Regions from separate parts of the Yimella radicis genome, predicted to be linked through region 1. Evidence: predicted binding sites of a transcription regulator. Region 1 holds the regulator's gene; each other region holds the start of a gene.
What was found. The regulator LexA, encoded in region 1, represses DNA repair genes until DNA is damaged. The targets are predictions, from matches to a motif close to TCGAACANNTGTTCGA.
Positions count from the first base shown of each region.

Region 1 (6,115 bases):
GTGACCGGCCCCGTCGGTCGAGCTGAGATCGCGTTCGGCGCGCAACAGGGCGATGGCCGCCTCGAAGTCGTCGAGATCGTCGAACGCCTGGTAGACGGACGCGAACCGCAGGTAGGCCACCTCGTCGAGCGTGCGCAGCGGGCCGAGAATCGCCAGTCCCACGTCGTGCGCGTCGATCTCGGCCGCGCCGCCGGAGCGGATGCTCTCCTCCACCTCCTGCGCCAGCAGGGCGAGCTGGTCCTCGGACACCGGCCGGCCCTGGCAGGCCTTGCGGACGCCGGCGAGCACCTTCTGCCGGGAGAACGGTTCGCTGGCGCCGGACCGCTTGACCACCGTGAGGCCGGCGGTCTCCATGGTGGAGAACCGCTTGCCGCACGACGGACACTGGCGACGCCGTTTGATGGAGGTGCCGTCATCACTGCTGCGGCTGTCGACGACCCGGGAGTCGTCGTGTCGACAGAACGGGCAGTGCATGGTCACCTCCTGGTGATGATCCGGGTCGGTTCGGCTCGCAAGGGCATAGGAATGCCCGGGCCACGCGGCCTTGATCGGTCCGATTTGGGGATGTTCTTGTGGATAACCGGTGAAGAAGCCCGTCATTCCTGTTGAGATCCTGGGGACCTACATGTGGACAACTTACATCGGTGTAACTACTACATGTAGGGATGTTATTCCGCTTCGACCCCAAGATGCAAGGCGTGGACCGGAAAGTCTCTCGGCCGATCCGGCACGTTCACCAAACGTGCTGGTCACGGCGCCGAGGCGTTCGCGAACTGGTCGCGACACGCCCGCCATGCCCCCGTGACACACCCGCGCCCCGTTCCCGACGGTAGGGAGACGGGGCGCGCCATGTAAGCGAAGTCGTCGTCAGCGAGGAGCCGTCAACGACTGGCCCGGGTGGACATGCAGAGTGTTGAGGTCGTTCGCGAGCTGAAGGCGCACGACCGCCTCGGCGACCGGCAACTGTGGGTATGCCTGGTGCGCAACCTCGGACAGCGTCTGCCCCGGCTGCACCACCAACTGCGTCGTCGACGGCGAGGAGGCGAACGCCCGCCCGGCACCCCAGCCCGCCGCGATCAGGGTGGCGAGCACGAGCGCGGCGAGCAGGCGACGGCCGCGCATGGTGAGCCGAACCTCATCCCGGCCGACTCGTGCGACCGGCTGGTTCGACGGCACGAGGGTCAGGTGACGCCGGCGCTGCGGTGTGCGGACCACACGCGGCTGATCCCAGTGAGCAACTGCACTCATGATGTTCTCCGTCCCTGGCGCGAGGCGCCGGATCAAGTTCTCGTTCGCACACGTGTGCGATAGAACGTCTGTACGATGTATAGCACGGCTGTTCGAATGATGCGAGACACGCCTCGTACAAATGTTTGAAAACTGTGTCCGAGCCGCATAGCCTCTTTCCATGCTCCGCAGCCTGGCACCGACCACCGACAACCTCCTTCGAAAGAGCGCTACACGGCTCGCCGACATCGGCTTCATCGGTCGTCCAGGACGCGTCACCCGGGGCATGCAGGGCCGTACCGATCGACCCGCCCGCACCACCTCACCGACGGCATGACGAAGGACGCAGACGACATGGCCAAGATCCACCAGCTGCCCGACGACGAGGGCGGCGTAGCGCTGACCACCCGCCAGCGCAAGGTCCTCGAAGTGATCCGCAACTCCGTCGACCGGCGCGGCTACCCGCCGAGCATGCGGGAGATCGGTGAGGCCGTCGGCCTGACCAGCCCGAGTTCGGTGGCCCACCAACTGTCGATGCTGGAGCGCAAGGGTTATCTGCGCCGTGACCCCAACCGTCCCCGCGCGATCGAGGTCATCTCCCCCGATCACCAGCAGGACAAGCGGGGCGTGCGTGGCGGTTCCAGCGTCACCTCGAGCGACGAGTCCGCCATTGACGAGACCGGCACCGGCGACCAGCGTCCGGCAGCCTCCTACGTGCCCGTCGTCGGACGCATCGCGGCCGGCGGGCCGATCCTGGCCGAAGAGGTCGTCGAGGACGTCTTCCCGTTGCCCAAGCAGATCGTCGGTGAGGGCGACCTGTTCCTGCTCAAGGTGGTCGGTGACTCGATGGTCGACGCCGCGATCTGCGACGGCGACTGGGTCGTCGTGCGCCAGCAGCCGACCGCGACCAACGGCGACATCGTCGCCGCGATGCTCGACAACGAAGCCACCGTCAAGACGTTCAAGCGTCGCGACGGCAAGGTCTGGCTGATGCCGCACAACCCGGCGTACGACCCGATCGACGGTGACCACGCGGTGATCCTCGGCAAGGTCACGGCCGTCCTGCGTCGGGTCTGATCACCGGCGTCGATCGCCGCTCGCGTCCCGGTCGACGTCACCCAGTACGTCCCACACCGCCTCCTGCAGCACCTCGCTCAGGGGGCGGTGTACGTGTCTGGTGGCCAGATGTTCCGCTCGCGACCAACCGGTGTTGACCAGCACGATCGGCATGTCGCGCTCGGCAGCACGCCGCGCGAAACGGAAGCCGGACATCACACCGAGCGAGGATCCGACCACCAGCAGCGACTTTGCCCGCTCGAGACGATTGAAGCAATGGGTGACGAGATCCTTGGGTACCGATTCGCCGAACATCACGACGTCCGGCTTCAGCAGATCGCTGCCACAGTTCGGGCACACCACCAGTTCGATGTCATGGATCAGCGAGGGGTCGATGTCGACGTCGCCATCCGGGCGCAGCGGCAGGTCGCGCGCCCTCTCGGCGTCCTGCGCGAACACCGGATTGCGCGTGGCGAACTGCTGCTGGATCCACTCTCGGTCGGCGAGCGCCCGGCAGTTCAGGCAGACGGCTCGCCCGAGGTTGCCGTGCAACTCGATGACATCGCGGGACCCTGCCTGCTGGGCCAGGCCGTCGACGTTCTGGGTGATCGTCGTCTCGAACAGGCCCGCCTCCTCCAGCGCGGCGAGGTGACGGTGCGCTCCGTTGGGCCGCGCCGTCCGGAACCTCTCCCATCCGACATAGGACCGGCTCCAATAACGTCGCCGCGCAGCGACTCCGGCCCGGAACTCGCTCACGGTCATGGGCTCCACACGGCGTACCCCGTCCGGTCCGCGGTAATCGGGCAGCCCGGATTCGGTGGACAGCCCGGCCCCGGTCATGACCAACACGTCGCCCTCGCGGAGCAGGTGGGCCAGGTGGCTGCGGTCGTCCATCGGACCTTCGTTCTCCAAGGGTCGGGTCTGTTCCGAGTTCGAGGCCGCGGTTCATCGAGAGCCGGCGGGCGCATCGGTTCGTACGCTATCGGGGTGGGTCACGCTGGGTTGGCTCGCGGTGATGGGCGGCAGCTGTCGCCACGGGCGGACGCGCGAACACGACCGAGGCCCCTTCGCCCCTGATCCTGCCGTTGTTGCTGGTGGTGGCGCACAGGGGCCACCACCGATCAGCCTCCTCGGTAGCAGCGCCGGAGGCGGTGCGGCGGTGGCCTGGATGATGCACCCGGCGCTGCTGGTCGCCATCGGTTCGGCCGTCATGGCCCTGGGCGTCAGGCAAGGATTCGCCGCAGCGTCCCTCGGCCTCATCCTCGGGCTGGCCAGAGCCCAGGCGGGCGCTCGACCGACGTCGTTCGGGCCACGCCCGAGCTGATCGGCACAACGGCGTTCCTGGACCGGTGAGGATCTGCGGCTCGCGCTGCGATTTCATGCTGAGCAGGCGGGTCGGTCGAACGGTTTGTAGGCTGGTGCGCATGATCGACGCTGCCGGCCTCCGGGTGATTCGTGCCATCGCTGACGAGGGCAGTTTCACCGCCGCGGCATCGTCGCTCGGTTACTCCCAGCCCGCAATCTCCCAGATGGTCCGTCGCCTCGAAGAGCGCTTGGGCACTCCCCTGGTCGAACGACTGGGCCGCAACGTGCGACTCACCGAAGCCGGTGAAGTCCTGGCCCGCCACGCCGGCGCGGTCCTCGGCGCGATCAGCGCAGCCGAATCCGAGGTCGCGGCGATCGCCGGTCTCCAGTCAGGACGCGTGCGACTCATGGCCTTCCCCTCCTCGTCCTCGACGCTGGTGCCGAAGGCACTGTCGCTGGTGAAGAAGCGTTTCCCGCAGGTGCAGGTGAGCTTCGCAGAGGGTGAGCCACCGGAGTCGCTGGCGGCCCTGCGAGCCGGCGAGTGTGACGTCGCTGTGGCCTTCACCTATGACGGGCTGGAGATCAGCAGCGACCACCTCGACGACTTCGAGGTCAAGGAACTTCTGCTCGACCACGTTCGGATCGCCCTGCCGCTGGACCACCCACTTGCTTCTCAGGACAGTGTCGACCTCGCGGCTCTCGCCGAAGCGCCGTGGATCGCCGGTTGTCCGCGTTGCCGTGGACACCTGCTCTCGCTCGCAGCAGCCGCCGGGTATCGCCCGGACGTCGCGTTCGAGACCGAGGACTACGTGGCCGTTCTCGGTCTGGTCGCCGAAGGTCTGGGCGTCGCCCTGGTGCCCGATCTGATCCTGCGGTCGGCACCGAACGCACGGGTCAAGGTGCTGCCCATCGACCCGCCCTCCCACCGCACCGTGTACGCGGTGACGACCCCCGACCTGACCCGCGTACCGGCGGTCGCCGCGATGATCGACGCCCTCGTGGAAGCAGCCGGCGACTCCTCCTGCGTCGGCGACCTGGCGAAACAGCCTGTCTGACAACGCAGTCGGTAGCCCGTCAGCCGGAGCTGCTGACCGAGACGCCACCGTCCGTATGCGGGTGGACGAACAGCATGCCGTCCTGGTCGGTGCGCAACACGGTGCATCCGGCGAGCAGTCGTAACGTCGCCGGCGCCGGGTGCCCGTAGTCGTTGTCTTGGCCGACCCCGATCAGGCAGACCCGCGGGCGCACCACCGCCATCAGATCTGCGTCCTGGTTGGCCGAACCGTGGTGGGCCACCTTGAGCACGTCGAAGGATCCCTCCCCCGTGGCCTGGAGTTCCTGTCGGACGGCGCGTCCGGCGTCCCGTTCGATGTCGCCGGTGAACAACGCCCGGACGCCCCCGGCGACGACCGCGAGCACCACGCTCGCGTTGTTCTGCACCGATCCGGTCTCGAGGGTGCGGGCCGGCCACAGCACCTTCCCCGTGATGCCGGGTGCGTCCACGCTGTCGCCGCGCCGCACCAACCGCACCGGTAACCGTGCGCGTGCGGCGAGAGCCAGCGTCGGTTCACGGCGTGATGCCTCCTCGTGCGGGCCGGCGTCGTCCTCACCCTCGACGAAGGTCGCGACGAGCTCTCGCACCGTGCGGCCGCTGCGCAGTACCCCGGCAAGCCCATCGACGTGGTCGGCGTGGAAATGGGTGAGCACGACGGCGTCGATCCGTTCGACGCCGAGTCGGCTCAGGCAACTGTCGACGGTGTCGGGTTCGGGACCGGTATCGATCAGCAACACTCCGCCCTGGGGTGATCGGACGATCGTCGCGTCTCCTTGCCCAACGTCACACATGGCGACGGTCCACCCTCGCGACGGAGGTGCGGCGGGCACCGGAACGACGAGGGCCAGCGCGGTGACCGCGGCAGCGGCGCCGTGCCACGGTCGGGCCGCGGCCTGGTGCGCCCACCAGTGCCCGGTGGTCAGCACCAGCGCGATGACGAGGACCAGCAGGGCGAGCCCGGCCCAGCCGCCGGGCCAGGGCAGCGTTCCATAGGGCAGGTCGGCCCCGAGGTGCGCGATCGTGGCGATTCCCCAGGCCGGGAGGCCGGCCACCCAGGCGAGCAACTGGGCGAGCGGCGGCAACACCGGTGCGCTGCAGACGACCAGCACTCCGGCGACCGTCGCGATCGGTACCAACGGTGCGGCCAGGACGTTCGCGGGCACTCCGACCAGGCTGACGCCGGGCTGGAGCAGCAGGGTGAGCGGTGCGCAGAAGACTTGAGCTGCCAGAGGAACGCAGATGGCTTCCGCGAGTGGTGCACAACGTCTCGGGAGATATCGGGCGATGGCATCCGCCCACGGGCGCGCGAACAGCAACAGCCCGAGGGTGGCGAAACTGGACAGGATGAACCCGAAGGAGCGAGCCAGGTGCGGGTCGATCGCGAGCAGCACCAGTATCGCTGCGGCCAGTGCCGGGGCTCCTGCGCGCCGGGACCCGCCGCGCAGCGCCAGCAGCCCGACCACTCCCATCGCC
Region 1 is NZ_BAAGZR010000009.1:325,766-331,880, forward strand. It holds gene nrdR (transcriptional regulator NrdR) at 1-474, opposite strand, end outside; gene ACYU8W_RS08660 (LysM peptidoglycan-binding domain-containing protein) at 868-1,248, opposite strand; gene ACYU8W_RS08665 (hypothetical protein) at 1,409-1,564, shown strand; gene lexA (transcriptional repressor LexA) at 1,582-2,304, shown strand; gene ACYU8W_RS08675 (Sir2 family NAD-dependent protein deacetylase) at 2,305-3,177, opposite strand; gene ACYU8W_RS08680 (hypothetical protein) at 3,443-3,607, shown strand; gene ACYU8W_RS08685 (LysR family transcriptional regulator) at 3,708-4,643, shown strand; gene ACYU8W_RS08690 (ComEC/Rec2 family competence protein) at 4,663-6,115, opposite strand, start outside.

Region 2 (6,115 bases), on a different contig from region 1:
TAGCCGCCGATCGTCTCGGTCGTCTCGGCGAACGGGCCGTCGGTCAGGGTCGGCCGACCGTCCTTGTGCCGCAAGGTGGTTGCCGTGCTCACGCCGTCCAGTGCCTCGCCGGAGAGGATGTGCTCACCCACCTCGCGATGGAATTGCACATGATCTTGGTGCCACGCCTGCTGCTGCTCGGTCGATGCGGCGTTCCAGGTGTCGGGGCTGTAGGCGATGAGCACGAAGTACTTCTTCATGACGCCCGCTCCTCGGGTTGCACGACGCGTCGCAGCTCGATGCCTTCACCGATCGCGGTGAGGATCGTGCAGCAGTCGAGCAGGTCGTCTACGTCGTCGGTCTCGACCGTATAGAAGCCGCCGATCTGTTCGGTGGTCTCGGCGAACGGGCCGTCGGTCACCGTCGTCGTGCCCGGCGGCAGATGCTTCGCCTCGGTGGAGGCGTGCAGTTCAGCGCCGCCGGTGATCTTGTGGCCGCGCTCGACCAGCGACTTGCTGAACAGGCTGTACTGCTCGTAGCCGTGTTTGCGCTCCTCGGCCGTCATCGTCGTCCACCAGCGGTCGGCGTCGCCGACGATCAGCACCATGTACTCGGTCATCTCAGTGCTCCTCGAGGTCGGGGTGCGGGAATACGAGATCCTCGGGCTCCTGCGCCAACTCGCGGAACTCGATGAGGTCTCCGGTGCTGGCCAGTTGCGCACAGATCTTCAGCAGGCCGTCTCGGTCGTTCGACTCGATCAAGTAGAAGCCGACGATCTGCTCCACCGACTCCGTGAACGGCCCGTCGGTGACGGTGGTGCCACCCTTGCCGTCGGGTCGCATCGACACCGCCCGTGCCGACGCCGTCAGTGGGCTCGCCGTGACGACCGTGTGCCCGCCTTCCTCGAGTTCCCGGTTGAAACGGGCGTGCGCCCGCATGCCCTTCTCGTGTTCCTCGATCGGCAGGTTCGCCCACTCGGCCTCGGGTGCCGGCAGCAGAATCAGATACCTGGCCATGTTCGCTCCTTGTTTCGATGTGTTCTGACATCACCATGACGAACGGGGTCGACGAACATCGACAGCCGCGCGAAGAAAACTCGTTCAGTTTCCCGTCGCGCGGATCTCGCTGCCGCGAACGCCCGTGGCGCCGTGTGCGCCACCGGCGATCGACCATGTGCCGACGTGCAGCCTTTGCGAGTGGTGTCACTGCCTGTCCACAGCCCACCCAGCCAGCCCTGATTTGCCTGTGGACAAACCAGCCTTCCGGTTAGGGCTGTGGATACCGATGGGTATCGAATTCTTGTGTCTTTCAAGAGAATTCGTCGTGCAAAGTCTTCCCTTCTGGATCGAACAAGCGTACGATGAAGGTAGTCCGAAAGCACCTGGGGAGGAGGCACCGGCATGACCACCGACGAATCGTTCGAGGCGTTGTCCGAAGGCATGCACGACTCGTATCCGGGTGAAGCTGCCTCCTGCGCGGCAGTGGTGTCGGACGCGTTGTCCGCGGTGACCCGGCTGGCGCAGTTGACCGACAACCTCACTGATGCCGAACTCACTGCGGCGATGAGATCACTCGCGCTGGTGCACCAACAGACCGAAGCAGCCATGGTGAGCATCGCGTCCGACGCGATCGAGCGTGGTGCGGTGTACCGGTCAACAGCGGCTGATGCGACGCAGTGGGTCCGGCGGCTGTCGACTGGCGAGTCCGCCACCGCTGTGTTGAGTGCCGACACCGTCTCTGCTGCAGGGCCGCTCGTGCCGGTCGACAAACCTGGCCCCGCCTCCGCCGATGATGTGGACGAGCCGTGGCAGTGCGGTCTCGAACCCTCCCACGCCTCCCGGATCGCGAAGATCGCCGACGCCGTCCGCTCCCCGCTCAACAAACCGTTGGCAGATGCATTGCAGTCGGGGCGGACCAACACCACCATCGCGAAAACCTGCCTCGACAACATCGACAAAATCCGGGCAGTCATCCCGACCGCGAGCCGCGAGGAGATCTACGGCTGGTTGCTCACCCTCGACGTCGGGGCCGGCGCGAAAACCGTCCGGGAAGTCACCAAGAGCATCCTCGCCCAGTACGGCGACGAGGTCCTCGACCAGGCTGAGGACGAGCACCAACGCGTCGAATCACTGTCCTGGTCGGACGAACCGAACGGGATGGTGAGGTTCACCGCCGACCTGTCGCCCGATCACGCCGAACAGTTGAAGCAGGCCGTCGACTCGCTCGCCGGACCATCACCGAAATCAGCGTGTTGCGATGATCCGCACCACCGGCACACCCCGGGCCCAGACGGCACGTCACAGAAGACCGGTGAGCCCGACCTCAGGAGCGCCGGGAAGCGTCGCGCCGACGCCCTGGTGTTGCTGCTGGGTCTCGGCGCCGAAGCCGTCGACGCAGACGGGGAGATCAAACACCGCGGATCCGCCACGTTGGTCGTCACGATCGACTTCCCCGTCCTCGCCGGAATCCTCGCCGGCCTCGGCATCTCCGACACCGGCACCGGCATCACCCCCGACACCGTCCGACAACTCGCCTGCGACGCGAAGATCCTGCCGATGGTCCTCGGATCGAAGAACCAACCCCTCAACATCGGCCGCAAGAAACGCTTGGTGGAAGACGAACTCCGAAGAGCCGTGATCCACCGCGACAAACACTGCACCTACGCCGGCTGCGACCGACCACCGATCATGTGCGACGTCCACCACGTCGAATCCTGGTGGGCCGGCGGCGACACCTCGTTGGCGAACAGTGCCCTCCTGTGCAGCACCCACCACCGCATCGTCCACCGCGACCACCTCACCGCCACCGTCACCGACACCGGCGTCACCTGGCACTACGCCCACACCGAGACCGCAGTCGCGTGACAGCGTGCACCGTCGGTTCGAACTCGGTCGCGAGGGGTTGAAAGCGTCCTTGGCATCGCAAATCGGACCTCCCGGACTAGGGCATAGTCATAAGCGTGAGCGGTGAGCACCTGGTAGTCCTGCGCGGCAATTCCGGATCGGGCAAGACAACCATCGCCCGGCGACTACAGCTCGCCATGGGGAGAGGTACGGCGAACATCGGCCAGGATCACTTCCGTCGAACCGTTCTGCGCGAACATGACGTGGCGGGCGGGGACAACATCGCCTTCATCGCGGAGAGCGCCAGATACTGCGTCAGTATCGGCTACCACGTCATCCTCGAAGGGATCTTCTTCTCCGAGCACTACGGCGACATGCTGCGCGAGTTGATCGATACTCATCGCGGACCGGCTCATGTGTTCTATCTGGATGTTCCCTTGGAGGAGACGTTGCGCCGACACGAGGGGCGCCCGGTGCGAGCGGAGGTCGAGCCTGACAGGCTTCGGCAGTGGTACGTCGCCAACGACGTTTTGAACGTGCCGGGCGAAGTGATCCTTGATGAGACCGGCGACGTCGACTCGACGACCCAGCTGATCCTCGCCCGCATCGGCAAGGTGAGCCCGAAGTCCTCCGTCGAGGGAGCCCGCTTCCTCTGAGGCTGACGCACCGCCATGCGCGAGCCGTGCGTGGAGGGCCCGAATCAGAGATAGCGCATGCAGGCATCGGTGATAGTTGCACGCCATAGCGGCTGTCTGTATGCCAGAAGTCGTGGACAACGTCGGGTACGAACTCGAACTCACCGCGGGGCACGAGCGCCGCCAGCTGTCTCAATGGCCAGTTCGGACGGATGTCGTGGCCGGCTCCGATGAAGCGCATGGGGACGGCCGTGTCAGCCAGGCGTCGCCAGAGGGTGGGCTGGTGAATCCAGTCCGGAAAGGATGTCCACAAGGAATCGTGAATCTCCGGCACGAAGTCGATCGCGATTGATGGTTCACCCGACTTACCGGCTTCGTAGGCGTCGGACCACTCCCGGTCACGATGCAGGCCATGACCAGTGACACCAATCACCACCTTGACACGCGCAGGGTGCTCCAGCGCGTAGCACACTGCGAGGTCCGATCCCCAGGAATGTCCAACAACCATCCAGGCGGCGATGCCAAGCTCGTGACGAATGGTTTCGAGATCCAGGACCGCTTGCGCCATGTCATGCGGGCCGCCGCCGGAACGGCCCACCCCGCGAGGGTCGGGAAACCACGCGCGGAATCCGTGCGGAGCCAATGTCTCATCGGACAGGTAATTCACGCATCCGGGCCCTCCCGACAGGACCAGCACATCAGGGCCCTCGCCGCACGTCGCAACGTGGAGACAGACTTCTTCGTCAGCGGCGACCATCCGAGACTCCACGCTCTAATACTGCCAGCCGATGCCCCCAATCCGTCGTGATGAGGGTGCTGAGGCCGGCTGATCCGTTGGGGCCCGGCCGGGTCGGGCAGAATCCAGTCGTGGTGGAGCCGACTTAGGCGGCCAGTATCAACCTCAACCCGCCGGGCTCTTCAACGACCGGGCTCTTCAACGACCGGGCTCCTCGGCCGGCGCGGCGTGAGCTCAGCGGCGGTCGGACGCAACGTACGCCGCACCGGCAGCGAGCGCCGTGACGGCAGCGACCGAGGGCCACGCGCCGATCTTCTTGGCCAGCGGGTGCGAACCGCCGAAGCCGCCCAGGTACAGAGCGCTCAGCGCGCCGGCGGTGACCGGGCCACCCTTGGCCAGCCAGGTGCGTCCGGCCAGTGCGCCGCAACCGGCCAACAGCACGCCACCCAGCGGACGGATGCCGCTCTCGCGGGCGACCAGGAATCCGCCGACCAGTCCCAACGCCACGACCGGCGCGGTGTGGACCTCGGTCGCGGGCAACAGGCTCATTCCGTTTCGTGCGCTCATGGCTGCACGGTACGACGCGAGTCTGGGCGGGCGATCGGCAGACCGGACACCCGCGCTGCAACTCGCGCGGCCTGGGTAGCAAGAACCGCGGAATTCCGCGGTTTCGGTCGGCGCCGGAGGTCGAGTTGCAGCGCGAGTGTCCGCCTCGTCATTCAGACCGGCCCACCGCAGCACTCAGACGACGGGCCGCTGACCCCAGACGTGTCGACGGACCCACGCGTGCATCGCCACCGCCGCCGCCGCACCGGCGTTGATCGAACGGGTGGAGCCGTACTGCTCGATGTGCAGGATCACCTCGCACACCTCGCGCATCGGCGCCGACAACCCCGGCCCCTCCTGCCCGAAGACCAGCACGCACCCGCGCGGCAGGTCGTAGGGCTCGATCGGCACCGAGCCCGGCACGTTGTCGATACCCACCAGCGTCAGACCCTCGGCAGCCGCCCAGTCGGCGAGGTCCTGCGCCGTCGGGTGGTGGAACTCGTGCTGGTAGCGGTCGGTGACCATCGCGCCGCGCCGATTCCACCGCCGCTTGCCGACGATGTGGAAAGCCTTGGCGTTGAACGCGTTCGCGGTGCGGATCACCGAACCGATGTTGAAGTCGTGCTCCCAGTTCTCGACCGCGACATGGAAGTCGTGTCGGGAGGTGTCGAGGTCGGCGACGATCGCCTCGAGGGTCCAGTAGCGGTAGCGGTCCTCGACGTTGCGCCGGTCGCCGTCACGTAACAACTGCTCGTCGTAGGGCGCCTGCACGGCACCGGAATCGTCGACCGGCCAGTCGCCGGGCCAGGGCCCGACACCGATCTCGTCCTCGACCTGGCTGTCGCCCGAGTTCTGCTGGGACACGCGGCTCAGTGCAGCAGACGCGACAGGAACTGCTGCAGACGGGGGTTCTCCGAATGGTCCAGCACCTGCTCAGGGGCGCCGCGTTCGACGATCTGTCCGCCGTCGAGGAAGCACACCTGGTCGGCCACCGAGCGGGCGAACCCCATCTCGTGGGTGTTGAGGATCATCGTGACGCCCTCCTGCTTGAGTTCGCCAAGCAGATCGAGCACCTCCCCGACGAGTTCGGGGTCGAGCGCGGAGGTGACCTCGTCGAGCAGCATCAGCCGCGGGGAGTTCACCAGCGCGCGAGCGATCGCGACGCGCTGCTGCTGACCACCTGAGAGGTCGTCGGGGCGGGCTTTCGCCTTGTGCGCCAGGCCGACCCGCTCGAGCATGCCCATCGCCGCATCGCGGGCCTCGGCTCGGTCGCGCTTGTGCACACGTACCGGCGCGAGCGTCACGTTGTCGAGCACACTCATGTGCGGGAACAGGTTGTACGCCTGGAAGACGACACCCATCTGGGCACGCACCTT
Region 2 is NZ_BAAGZR010000003.1:174,133-180,247, forward strand. It holds gene ACYU8W_RS02615 (YciI family protein) at 1-239, opposite strand, end outside; gene ACYU8W_RS02620 (YciI family protein) at 236-598, opposite strand; gene ACYU8W_RS02625 (YciI family protein) at 600-995, opposite strand; gene ACYU8W_RS02630 (HNH endonuclease signature motif containing protein) at 1,380-2,843, shown strand; gene ACYU8W_RS02635 (AAA family ATPase) at 2,939-3,478, shown strand; partial or broken gene ACYU8W_RS02640 (alpha/beta fold hydrolase) at 3,843-4,214, opposite strand; gene ACYU8W_RS02645 (hypothetical protein) at 4,428-4,760, opposite strand; gene ACYU8W_RS02650 (TrmH family RNA methyltransferase) at 4,935-5,612, opposite strand; gene ACYU8W_RS02655 (amino acid ABC transporter ATP-binding protein) at 5,609-6,115, opposite strand, start outside.
Region 2: ACYU8W_RS02630 (HNH endonuclease signature motif containing protein) is a predicted target of LexA. The motif match lies at 1,325-1,340, and genes of this name have one in related genera.

Region 3 (6,115 bases), on a different contig from region 1:
GCCGGCGAAGGTGGCGGCGAGCGCCATGTCCGCACGTGCCTCCAGGTTGTCTCCGTCGTGGACCGCCGTGCGGAAGGACCCGGCCAGCAGCGCCAGTGCCTTCTCCGACCACATGTCGGCGATTGGGTTCGACCCGCAGTAGGGCACCCGCTCGTGCGGTTGCTTGTGCTCGTAGGAGGTGTACGGACGCGCGGTGTACGACTCGAGGGCGTGGCACAGGATGTCCATCCCGGCGGCGGCGGTCACCCCGGCCGGCTGGGTGAGCGTGACCATCGGATCGATGACGGCCATCGTCGGACGCAGCCGGGCGTGACTGATCCCGGTCTTCACCTTGAGCGAGAGCACGTCGAGCACACAGATGGTCGTGCTCTCCGAACCCGTACCGGTCGTGGTGGGGACGGCGACCAGCGGCTTGAGCGGGTTCTGGGGCGCCTTGCCACCACCGACGGGTGCGTTGATGTAGTCCATCAGTTCGCCCTCGTTGGACGTCATCAGGTTGATCGCCTTGGCGGTGTCGATGCTGCTGCCGCCCCCGACGGCGACGAACGCGTCCCATGGGCCGTTCGACCGGCCGTAGTCGACGGCCTCACGCAGCGAGTCGTCGGTGGGCTCGACATGTGTGCCGTCCCAGACGATGGCCTCGATGCCGAACTGACCCATCTGGTCGGCGACGCGCTGTGCGACCCCGGCTTCGGCGACGCCCGGGTCGGTCACGACCAGGACGCGCTTGGCTCCGGTCAGGCTGAGGTCGTAGCCGATCTCGTCGGCCGCGCCGGGACCGAACTTCAGCTGCGGCGCACCGTAGGTGAAGACGCTCTCCGGGGACTGTGGCGTGGGAAGGGTGCTCATCGTGTGGCCTTTCGGGATCGGGTTGCGGGTTGACGTCTCTGGGTGACCATGGCGCCTGCGGCGTCGGCATAGTCGACGGCGATCAGTTCGGGGCTGATCGAACCGTCGTGGTGGATCCACTGTGCGATCGAGGTGCACATGGTGGAGATCGAGTTGCCGAGTGTCACCACGAGGCGGTCGGCATCGGGGTTCTCGCGCAGAGCGGCGCGGATGTCGTCATCCAGCATCCTCTGCACGTCCTTGCGGTACCGGGTGATCCGGCTGCGGTCCGACGGCGCGAGACTGCGCATCTCGCTCGCACCGAGGAAAGCCAAGCGGGGACGCCGTGCGTGGTAGAGCGCGAGGCATTCGACCGTGCGATGCAGTCGCTCATCGGCATCCGGGTCCCCGTCGCGGGCGGCTTCCAGGCGCCAGAAGAGGTCGGCCATCGTGAGGTCGAGCAACGCAGGCAACATGGACTGCTTGGACCGGTGATAGTGATAGAGGCCGGCCACGCTGAGCCCCGCACAGTCGGCGATGTCGCGGATCGACGCTCCGTGAAAACCCTTCTCGCAGAACGCGATCAGCGCACCGCTCAGTGCTGGGTCGAGCGGGAGATCGTGGAATGTGCGCCAGTCACCGGCGCCGCTGTCCGGCAGGTCGGGCCATGAAGCAAGACCCTTGGCTGTCGCCGGCGGATGCGGGAGGTCGCCCACATCGCCGGGCTCGAGCAGCCGCGGCGCGGACACGTCGAGCTCGTCGGCGATGTGGAACAGCCGGTCCACCGAGAGCGCGGTGTTGCCGTTCTCGATACCGCTGAGTGTCGCCGGGCTGACCTCGAGCCGAGCGGCGAGGTCGCGCAACGAGATTCCCTGTCGCTGCCGGTGCGCGCGCACCGATCGCCCCACGCGCACGCCCGTGGTGATCGTCGACATGTGTTCAGGCTAGATGAACATGATGATCCGCGAAAGAGTTGTTGGACGAGCGTCTACCTGGTGAGAATCTGGCTGGATCCCTGTTGACATCCCGTCGTCGGCTTGTGACGCTGACCACACACGTCAAATATGACCGAGCGGGCGTTCGGCCCGCTTCTCACTGCGGAGGTCCCACATGTCAGACGCCATCAGCCTCGACGAACTGCTCAAGGACTCCCCCTCGAACTGGGGCAAATGGGGCCCGGACGACGAGGTCGGTTCGCTGAACTACCTCACCGATCAAGAGGTGTTGCGTGGCATCAAGTCGGTCACCAAGGGCGAGGTGCACACCCTCCAGCGCTTGATCAACGACCCGAAGGGCGACCCGGTGTGGCCAGGCCGCGCCCCCGCGGAGCGCACGATGCTGCTGGACGAGGCCACCTGGGACAGCGACGACGCACCCCAGTATCCCGGCGGCCTGCACTACGCCGACGACAAGATCAACGCCTTCCTGCAGGGCTCCACGCAGTACGACGCCCTCGGCCACGTCTGGTACGGCGGCAAGCTGTGGAACGGCTACGACGCCCGCACCACCGTCGGCGGCATGGACAAGGCCAGCGTCGAGCCGATCGCGCAGCGCGGTGTCGTCGGACGCGGCATCCTGCTCGACATGGCGCGGTTCGTCGGCAAGGACGCGATGGACAAGGGTGAGACCTTCACCCACGAAGACCTCGTCAAGTGCGCCGAGGCCCAGGGCACGACGATCGAGAAGCACGACATCATCGTGATCCGCACCAACTTCATCCAGCGCTTCTTCGACGAGGGTGAGAAGTTCTACGAGGGCTTCAACGAGCCCGGCCTGGTCTACAGCCCCGAACTCGTCGAGTGGTTCCAGGACATGGAGATCCCCAACCTGGTCACCGACACGATCGCCAACGAGGTCACCTACGACCCGAACAACGGCGTCGCCCTCGTGCTGCACAACGCGCTCATGCGCAACCTCGGCGTCACGCTCACCGAGATCTGCGACCTGGAGACGCTCGCGGAGTCCAGCGCGCAGGACAAGCAGTACACCTTCCTGTACGCCGCCGCTCCCCTGAAGGTGCACCGCGCCACCGGTTCGCCGGTCAACCCGCTCGCGATCAAGTAGCAGCGAGCACGAGAGGACCTGACGCAGAATGAGCAACGCCGAGCACCCCTGGCTGGCGCGGTACGAGGACGGTCAGCCGCACCGCATCACCGCCGACCGACCTGACATGTTGTCGCTGTGGCGTGAAGCCGTGAAAGCCGCACCGGACGACACCGCCGTCCTGTGGTTCGACCGCGCATTGTCCTGGAAGGAGATCGACGAGCGATCCGACACGCTCGCAGTCTTCCTGCAGGAGAGCGGTTTTGCCGAGGGTGACCGGCTTGCTCTCTACCTGCAGAATCATCCCGCTTTCCTCATCGGGTTGGTCGCCGCGTGGAAGGCCGGTGGCTGCGGCGTCGCGATCAACCCGATGAGCAAGGCCCGCGAACTCACCTACCTGCTGGGTGACTCCGGTGCCGTGGCGGTGCTGTGCCACGACGAGCTGTACGACCAGGTCGTCGCGGGCGTGGTCGAAAGTGGGCAGACGTCCGTCCGCACCGTGGTCAGCGTCAACCCGCTCGATGAACAGAGCCGCGACGACGAGCGCCTGTTCGCCGACGTCCGCCGGGGCGACGCCCCCGAGGGCACGACCGCGCTGTCGCAAATCATCGAGGAGTACGCCGGGCGCGAGCCGAGGACGCGCACCCCTGCCCCGGACGACATCGCGGTGCTGACGTACACCTCCGGCACCACCGGTGTACCGAAGGGTGCGATGAACACCCACGCCAACATGGCGTTCAACTCCTCCACCTATCTGCGGTGGATGAAGCTCACCAGCGAGGATCGCGTGCTCGGCATCGCACCGCTGTTCCACATCACCGGGCTCGTCGGGCACGTGGGGGCGGCGATCGCGGCTCGTTGTCCACTGGTGCTGGCCTACCGCTTCGAGCCGAACGTCGTGCTCGACACCTTGCGTGAACACCGCCCGACGTTCACCATCGGATCCATCACGGTCTTCATCGCGCTGTCCTCGACACCCGGCGTCAGCAAGGACGACTTCTCCTCATTCCGGCTGATCTACTCCGGTGGCGCACCGATCGCGCCGGCGGTGACCGACCGGTTCGAGAAGCTGTCCGGTCACTACATCCACAACGCCTACGGTCTGACCGAGACGAACTCGCCGACGCACTGCGTGCCGGCTGGATCAAGGGCTCCGGTCGATGAGGATTCAGGTGCACTGTCAGTGGGAGTCCCGGTGTACGACACCGTTGTTCGCATTGTCGGCGAGAACGGCGAGGAGCTTGCGCCGGGTGAGGTCGGCGAGATCTGCAGCAGTGGTCCACAGGTCATCCCGGGCTACTGGAACAAGCCGGAGGCGACCGCGGAGTCACTGCCGGGCGGCGAACTGCGCACCGGTGACGTCGGATTCATCGACGCGGACGGCTGGTTCTACATCGTCGATCGCAAGAAGGACATGATCAACGCGTCCGGCTACAAGGTCTGGCCGCGCGAGGTCGAGGACGTCCTCTACACCCACCCGGACGTCCGGGAGGTCGCGGTCGTCGGCGTGCCCGACGAGTACCGCGGTGAGTCGGTGAAGGCGTACGTGTCGCTCAATGACGGCTCGTCGACCACCCCCGAGGAACTGGTGCAGTTCTGCAAGGAACGCATGGCCGCCTACAAGTACCCGCGACACGTCGATCTGATGGACGAACTGCCCAAGACCACCACGGGCAAGATCCTGCGCCGGCAATTGCGCGACGACGCGAAGACGGGTTCGGCTGCGAGTCAGTAGTCTGCGCGCATGAGCGAGGTTGGTGCGGTGCTCCCCCGGTCGGCGATCAGCTGGCTGGTCGTCGAGGGTCGACCATGGCCGGTGTGGCACGCCGTCGACGGCAGTCGGTTGTACGTCGTGAGTGGCCCCGACGAGCAGCAACTGCCCGTGCTGCCTGAGCAGATCGAGGTCATCCTGCGTACCAAGGACACCCGCGCCCGGGTCGGCCCGGTGCCTGCGAGCGCCTTCCGGCTGCGTCCGGGCGTGCCGGCCTGGGAGCCCGCGATCACCGCTCTGATGGGCGCGCGCCAAGGCGCTCCGGGTCAACAAGTGCTGGACCGGTGGAAGGCCTCCTGTGCGGTCTGGGCGATCGACGTCGATGTCGACGCCCCGGTCCCGCAACCCGGCGCGAACGAGCCTTCCGGTGCCCGTCCGCCGGAGCAGACGCCCGCGACGACCGACCGTTGGCGGCCACGACACTTCGGACGGCTACGCCGCAGACACTGAATCCCCTTCGGGGACATAGGCTGACCTGTTGTGAGCACCCGGATCTTCGTGTCGAGAATCGCCGGGCTGACCGTGCTCGACCCCCTGGGCGACCGCGTCGGCCTGGTTCGCGACGTCGTGGTGAGTTTCACCGGTCGCAATCCCCGCGCCATCGGCCTGGTCATCGAGGTGCCGGGCAAGAAGCGCGTGTTCCTGCCGATGACCCGCGTGACCAGCATCGACCCCGCAGCCCTGATCAGCACGGGTCTGGTCAACATGCGCCGGTTCGAGCAGCGCGCCACCGAGACGCTCGTGCTCGCGGAGATGTTCGAGCGCCGGGTCACCGTGAATGACCCGGACGGCAGCTTCGAGGCGGTCGTCGAGGACATCGCGATCGCGCGCAATGCGCGCCGCGACTGGATCCTGACCAAGGTGTTCGTCCGGCAGAGCGGCCAGGCGCAGTCGTCCACCAGCCGGGCCGTGTCCCGCCTGATCCGCCGGCGTCCCGGCACGACCTCGCTGGTCGACCTCGATCAGGTGCAGGGCCTGCGCCGTCAGTCCGGGGCGCAGAGTGCCGAGCGCCTGCTGGAGACCTACGAGGACCTGCGCGTGGCCGACCTCGCCGAGGTCATCCACGACCTCAACCCCAAGCGCCGGGCCGAGGTCGCCGCTGCGCTCGACGACAGCCGACTGGCCGACATCCTTGAAGAGCTGCCCGAGGAGGATCAGATCGAGATCATCGGCGGCCTCGAACGAGGACGGGCCGCCGACGTCCTGGAGGCCATGGAACCGGACGACGCGGCCGACCTGCTCGCCGACCTACCGCCGGAGCAGGCCGAACACCTGCTGCAGTTGATGGCCCCGGACGACGCCGCCCCGCTGCGCCGGTTGATGACCTACGAGGAGAACACCGCCGGCGGCATGATGACGTCCGAGCCGGTGATCCTGGGCCCGGACGCCACGATCGCCGAAGCGTTGGCGATGATCCGCCGCGAGGAACTTGCGCCGACGCTCGCCTCAGCAGTCTTCGTCTGCCGCCCACCG
Region 3 is NZ_BAAGZR010000010.1:224,785-230,899, forward strand. It holds gene ACYU8W_RS10520 (hydroxyacid-oxoacid transhydrogenase) at 1-849, opposite strand, end outside; gene ACYU8W_RS10525 (TetR-type transcription factor C-terminal domain-containing protein) at 846-1,763, opposite strand; gene ACYU8W_RS10530 (cyclase family protein) at 1,939-2,892, shown strand; gene ACYU8W_RS10535 (AMP-binding protein) at 2,921-4,606, shown strand; gene ACYU8W_RS10540 (hypothetical protein) at 4,616-5,092, shown strand; gene ACYU8W_RS10545 (magnesium transporter MgtE N-terminal domain-containing protein) at 5,123-6,115, shown strand, end outside.
Region 3: ACYU8W_RS10525 (TetR-type transcription factor C-terminal domain-containing protein) is a predicted target of LexA. The motif match lies at 1,897-1,912, and genes of this name have one in related genera.